2 regions of the Pseudoduganella sp. R-43 genome follow, and region 2 is predicted to be linked to the other one. Evidence: predicted binding sites of a transcription regulator. Region 2 holds the regulator's gene; the other holds the start of a gene.
What was found. Region 2 encodes LexA, which represses DNA repair genes until DNA is damaged. Its sites were predicted from a motif close to ACTGTATNNNNATACAGT; they were not measured.

Region 1: a site for LexA is predicted at 1,590-1,607, ahead of ACN9M3_RS22790 (PA0069 family radical SAM protein). Genes of this name have one in related genera too.

The regions. Positions count from the first base shown of each region.
Region 1 covers NZ_CP183988.1:5,010,268-5,013,628, forward strand. Annotated here, with positions in the region: gene ACN9M3_RS22785 (hypothetical protein) at 1-42, opposite strand, end outside; gene ACN9M3_RS22790 (PA0069 family radical SAM protein) at 405-1,571, opposite strand; gene ACN9M3_RS22795 (DUF2760 domain-containing protein) at 1,697-2,275, shown strand; gene ACN9M3_RS22800 (Hsp70 family protein) at 2,272-3,361, shown strand, end outside.
Region 2 covers NZ_CP183988.1:5,240,540-5,243,900, reverse strand. Annotated here, with positions in the region: gene ACN9M3_RS23870 (hypothetical protein) at 1-391, opposite strand, end outside; gene ACN9M3_RS23865 (alpha/beta fold hydrolase) at 497-1,525, opposite strand; gene lexA (transcriptional repressor LexA) at 1,730-2,419, opposite strand; gene ACN9M3_RS23855 (hypothetical protein) at 2,550-3,011, shown strand; gene rpsF (30S ribosomal protein S6) at 3,252-3,361, shown strand, end outside.

The sequences.
Region 1 (3,361 bases), 230 kb from region 2:
TTCAGTGTCCTGGAAGTGATACTGAAGAAATTCGTTGATCATGGTGGCCTCCTTCTGCAATGGGCGCACTTCATCATAGTCCGAATTGAACTACCAGACGAACCAAGGCTGCCCAAACGGTCAATAACAGTGAGAACGCAAACGTTGAGTAATGGCGGAGCGGGGCAACACCTTCAGGCCTATGCAGCGAGGTTGGAAATGTTGCGCCACCAGCAGCTACGATACTTGATGCCGCAATGATGAAGACTGCTACTCCCTGTATGTAGCCAACACTCGTGGTTCCCGGAACGCTTCTTCCAACGCCGATTTCATATAACGCTGATGCAGAAAAGGCGATTGCTGTCCAGGTGCCGTAAGCGGTAGCATGACATTGATCAGAAACCAGCCCATCATCGCCTCCCATTTCAGAAAAGGTTCATTTGCCCCGCTTTGGCTGCAGCAACTGCGCGGGCGCCGGAGGGTGGAATGTATTCGGGTCGCTTGAACTGGGTGCAGTCGAGCGAGCGGAACTTGCTGTGGCGGCCGTGGAAGCCGAAGCGGGTGATGCCTTTCTCGATGCGCTGCAGGATCAGGTCCGCCCACACGCCTTCGCCACGCATGCGTGCGCCGAACTCGGCTTCGTAATCCTTGCCACCGCGCATGTCACGCACGCGGTTCATCACGCGCGCGGCACGGTCGGGGAAATGCGCTTCCAGCCACTCCTTGAACAAGGGGCTGACTTCCCACGGAAGTCGCAGTACGACATAGGTTGCCATCACCGCGCCGGCATCGCGGGCTGCGGACATGATCTTTTCGATATCGGGCTCAGTGACAAAAGGAATGATCGGCGCAATGCTGACGCCAACCGGAATGCCGGCCTTCGCCAGCGTCTCGATTGTGCGCAGGCGGCGTGCGGGCGCGGCAGCGCGCGGCTCCAGGGTGCGCGAGATTTTGCTGTCCAGCGTGGTGATGGTGACCGATGCGGCGGCCAGGTTGCGCGCAGCCATCGGCGCGAGGATGTCGATGTCACGCTCGATCAGCGAGGATTTGGTGATCAGGCCAACCGGATGGTTGCACTCGGCCAGCACTTGCAGCACCCGCCGCGTGAGCTGGTATTCGCGCTCGCAAGGCTGGTAGGCGTCGGTATTCACGCCCAGTGCGAGCGACTCCACCTGATAACCTGGCTTGGACAATTCGGCGCGCAGCAGGTCCGGCGCATTCACCTTGGCGAACAGCTTGGTCTCAAAGTCCAGGCCGGGCGACAAGCCCAGGTAGCTATGCGATGGCCGCGCAAAACAATAAATGCAGCCATGCTCGCAGCCGCGATAAGGGTTCAGCGAAACGTTGAACGGAATATCGGGCGACTGGTTGCGCGTGAGGATGGTCTTGGCCGTCTCCGCGGTGACAATGGTGCGCGGTGGAAGCAGTTCAGCCTCGGCATCGTCCGGATCGGGTGCCCAGCCGTCGTCGAACGCTTCGCGCGCCTGCAGCTCGTACCTTCCTTGCATGTTTGATACCGCACCGCGCCCTTTTTTGGCCTTGAGCGATTGCGGCGGCAGCATCACCTGCCCTTCGAATTCATGGTCCTGCATGCGGCGCCCCGAAGTATAACTGTATATACATACAGTATTCTAATCCGCCTGCGCCAAGGCTGCAAGCCAAGCTGGTATCATGCGCACTTCTCCGGGATATCCCCCGACATTCAAAGAGCAATAACATGAGCAAAACCACCAATCTGCCCTCCTTTGGGAGCAGGATTTCCCTCGCCTTTGGCGCCTTTTTCAAAACCCTGGGCGATGCTGAATTCGCCGCCCGCGTGCGTGACGACAGCGTGGGCCCCGCAGCGGCTCCGGCTGCCGCGCCAGCACCTGCACCAGTCGCCGCCCCAGTGCCAGCCGCCGCGCCCCTGCGCGAAGCCACGCCCGACGCAGCACTGCAGCTCCTGTCCCTGTTCCAGCGCGAAGCCCGCCTGATCGACTTCACGCAGGAAAACCTGTCCGGCTATTCGGATGCCGACATTGGCGCCGCCGCCCGCGTGGTGCACGAGGGCTGCTCCAAGGTGCTGCGCGAGCATTTCACCATCGACGCAGTCCGCTCCGAAGCGGAAGGCAGCCGCGTGACGCTGCCGGAAGGCTTCGATGCATCCGCCGTGCGCCTGACCGGCAATGTGGTCGGCAAGGCGCCGTTCACCGGCACCCTGAGCCACCGCGGCTGGCGCGCCTCCAGCGTGCGGCTGCCGAAACTGGCGGAAGCGCATAACGCCAGAGTATTGGCCCCGGCTGAGGTGGAACTGTGAGCGATCCGCGTTTTGCCATCGGCATCGACCTTGGCACCACCCACAGCGCGCTGTCCTACGTTGAACTGGCGGGCAGCGATGGCGAGAAAACCAGGCATGGCGTGCTGGGCGTGCCCCAGCTCACCGCGCCAGGCACGGTAGAAGAACTGCCGCTGCTGCCAAGCTTCCTCTACCTGCCGCATCCGGACGAGCTGGCGGCCGGCGAACTGGCCCTGCCCTGGGCTGCTGCCGACGGGACGCCCGCAGTGACGGGCGAAATGGCCCGCAGCCGCGGCGCCACCACGCCGATCCGTTTGGTGTCGAGCGCCAAGAGCTGGCTGTGCCACCCTGGCGTGGATCGCCGCGCAGCCATCCTGCCGCATGACGCGCCGGAAGAGGTGTCGCGTGTGTCGCCGCTGGAGGCTTCGACCCGCTACCTGAAACACCTGCGCGCTGCATGGGACAACGCCCATCCGGATGCGCCGTTCACGCAGCAGGCAGTCACGGTCACCATCCCTGCATCGTTCGACCCGGCCGCGCGCGAACTTACCGCCGAAGCGGCTCGCGCCGCCGGCTACGAGAACGTCACCCTGCTGGAAGAGCCGCAGTCGGCGCTGTACAGCTGGATCCAGAGCAGCGACGGCCGCTGGCGCAAGGAAGTCAAGCCGGGCGACATCATCCTGGTGGTGGACGTGGGCGGCGGTACCAGCGACTTCTCGCTGATCGCCATCCTCGAGCGCGACGGCAAGCTGGAGCCGCACCGGGTGGCTGTGGGCGACCACATCCTGCTGGGCGGCGACAATATGGACTTGGCGCTGGCTCACCTGGTGGCGCGCAAGCTGGCTGCCAACGGCACCCAGCTCGACGCCTGGCAGATGCGCGCGCTGACCTACGGCTGCCGCGCGGCCAAGGAAAACCTGCTGGCCAACGCGCAGGCCGAAACCTGGCCGATCGTGGTGCCAAGCCGCGGCTCGAAGCTGATCGGCGGCTCGATCCGCACCGAACTGACGCGCGCCGAAGTCACGGCCTTCATCACGGACGGCTTCTTCCCGAAAGTGGAAGCTTCCGCACGCCCGGCCGTGCGTTCCCGCGCCGGCCTGACCCAGC
Region 2 (3,361 bases):
AGCCTTCGTCGGTGTGATAGGATACTTCTTCGTTCCCGCCCGGCCATTGGTATTTGTCGTGCTCCAGCCGGATGTCGTAAGACAGGCGCAGGCGGCGGTCGCCGTCCACGTCGTATTCGCCTTCGCCCTTGTCTTTCAGGACGACGGCATTGCCGGCCATGTCGTGCACTTGCAGTTTTTCGATCAGGTCGGCTTGGCCGTTTTTGAGCTGCGGTATCGGCATGCAGTTGAACAGCGCGAGGTCGCGGCCCTCGACCCAGACGTCGGCTTCGACGTGGGCGCGTTTGGCATCCTTGTCGATGCTGAGGCGGTAGTGGTTGGCCTGGTTGTCGAAGGCGAACGCGGATTGCGCCGCCAGCATCGCAGCTGCGATGCAGAAAGGCTTGAACATCAAATCTCCCCGGTTGTGGTGTGCTTTTTGTGACTGTAAGTGAGCGCAGCCACCCGGGGAGCGTGGCTGCGACGAAATGCAGGATTGGCTAGACAGGCTGCAGGTTTAGCGTAGCGCTTTTTCCACAACGGCCTTCATGGCAGGCATGGCGCAGCGCAGCGCTGCGTGGCCACAGTCGGTGTCAAGCACGGTGGCTTCTTCCTTGCGCAGCTTGGAGAAGGCGATTGCCGGCCCAGGGTTGACCAAGTGGTCTTGGGCTGCATTGATCGGGACCAGTCGCGCCTTGATGCGCGGCGCCGCGTCTTCCAGCTTGCCGCCCTGGGCGATATCGTGGCCCAGTACAGCGCGGATCTGCCAGAGGGAATTGTTGGCGTCAGTGCCGTCAGGATCGGAGGCCTGGCTCTCGCGGAAGAATTTTTCAAAGTCCTTCGGCGCGGTGCGTGCGCTGCGATGCGCCGGGCTGTCGAAGTTCATGGCGAACAGCAGGTTATACATTGGCAGCGGCGGGTTCTGGGCATAGCGGCCGCCTGCGTAGGCTGGCTCGTCAAGTACCGACTTTTCAACGATGCGCAGGAACAGCATGTCGGACGATGTCAGTCGCGGTGTGCCCGCGATGGGAATGGCTACGTCCATGAAGCCCGGGTAGCTGGCGGCCCATTGGAAGGCCTGCATGCCGCCCATCGAGTAGCCCATGACGGCGTGAAGGTGCTTGATGCCCAGTTTTTCGGTCAGGAGCTTGTGCTGGCTGGCGACCATGTCGCGTACCGAGAACTGCGGAAAGGAGGGGCCTGGTTGGGTCTTGCTGTTTGAAGGGGAGCAGGATACGCCATTGCCCAGTGCATCGACCACGATCACGTACCATGGCGCCGGATCGAACAGGGCGCCGCTTTGCAGCATCCCTGCCGCATCGCGGCTGGTGCCGGTGTGCCAGGTCGTGAACAGGATGACGTTTGATTTGTCAGCGTTGAGGGTGCCGAAAGTACGGTAGCCGATCGAGCAATCGTTGATGGTGGCTTTGTTTTCAAGCTGCAGGTCGCCCATGTTGGCGAACTGCTGTTGCGGGGCGGCGGCGTATGCGGTGGAAATGGACAGCGCCAAGGCGCACAGGATCGAGCTGATACGGCGGACGTGCATGTGATCTCCTCTCCTTTTTTCGATGCAAGAAGGATAACTCGAGCGGCCCTTGTCATGGAACCCGAGTGCGACAGAATGCAGAAATGGAGACGCAGGCTGGCTTAAAACGGCATGCTGGCCAGCGGAGGGGCAGGGATTGCGCCAGCCGGGCCAGCGCGGGAGAAAGGCCCAGGGCGCACGTCGCACCCCGAGCGCAGGACGGTCTTAGTGCCAGGTTCGCATCAGGCCAACGGCCAGGCCTTCCAGGGCGAAGTCGTCTTCTTCGGTCACTGTGATCACCTTGAAGTCCGGATTTTCCGGCAGCAGTTCGATCTTGCTGCCGGTTTTGCGGTAGGTCTTGACGGTGACATCGTTGCCGATGCGAGCCACCACGACCTGGCCATTGCGGGCGCTGTCGGTCTTTTTCACGGCCAGCAGGTCGCCGTCCATGATGCCGATGTCGCGCATCGATTCACCGCGCACCTTCAGCAGGAAGTCCGGCTTGGCCGAGAACAGCTTGGGGTCGACGCTGTAGGTGGTCTCCAGGTTTTCCTGGGCCAGGATGGGCGAGCCGGCGGCGACGCGGCCGATCAGCGGCAGGGAAACCAGCATGCCGGCCGGGACGGCTGGCATGTCGTCGAATTCGACATTGGCACGAGCGGCCGGGCGCGGCGCTGCTGCACCGGTCGCCGGGCCGCCGAAGTTGCCGGTCAGGCGAATGCCGCGCGAGGTGCCGGCGGTAATTTCGATGGCGCCCTTGCGTTGCAGGGCTTTCAAGTGTTCTTCTGCAGCATTGGCGGACTTGAAGCCAAGCTCCGCCGCGATTTCGGCGCGGGTAGGCGGGAAGCCGGTGCTGTCGATCGCATCCTTGATCAGGTTGAGGATCTGTTCTTGTCGTGCTGTGAGCTTGATCATGGCGCTATGGTGAACTGTGGATATAGACAGTCTGTATTTTTGTACAGTATGAAAGGAATTGCAAGCAAATTTGTTGCAATGACAGAAAATATTCGGCTTAATAATGTTTCGACAACCATTGGAGGGCAGGATGGGACGGTTTGCTTTCTTGCTGGCGGCGGGGATTTCCTTGTTCGGTGCCGTGATTCATTTCGCGGCGCCTTGGCTGGGGCCGGAGTGGTATGCCTTCCTGCAGGCGCCGCCCAAGGTCGTTGCATCAGCCCGCGCCGGGACGTGGTTCGCGCCGGCTGGCGCGGTAGTCATAGGGGCCTTGATGTTGATCTGCTCCTTGTATGCGCTGGCTGGCGCAGGGCGCTTGCGCTGGTTGCCATTTGCGCAAATGGCGCAGGGCACGATTGCTGCGATTTGCCTGCTGCGCGGGCTGCTGGTGGTGCCTTACTTGTACAAATTCCCCGATCGTGTGTGGACGTTTGATGTGGTCGCCTCCCTGGTCTGGCTGGCGGCCGGGCTCGGGTTCCTCGCCGGGATCTTGCAATCGTCTGAGGCGACGCAGCCTGCCATGGCGGCGAGGGGCGAAGCCTCAGGCGATTAAGCCGCAGGCAAGCAGCGCGTCATCCAGGGTTCTTACCCGGAGCAATGCAAGGGCGCAGCTTCCAGGCGGCGTCGACTGGTCCATGCCCCGGCATGCCAGCCCAGCGGGCAGGGGGCTTTGCGCGCCATCAGTAAACCTTGAGCCGGCCGGCAAAGTCTGCTATGCTTGCGGGCTTACCTCTTCCCACACCCGTCTTGACGCCGGGGTGGGCTATATTCACAGTCCTTAAGGGAGTTATTAATGCGTCACTACGAAATCGTATTTATCGTCCACCCGGACCAAAGCGAGCAAGTGCCCGCGATGATCGAACGTTACAAGACCAGCGTGACCTCGCGCGGCGGTAACGTGCA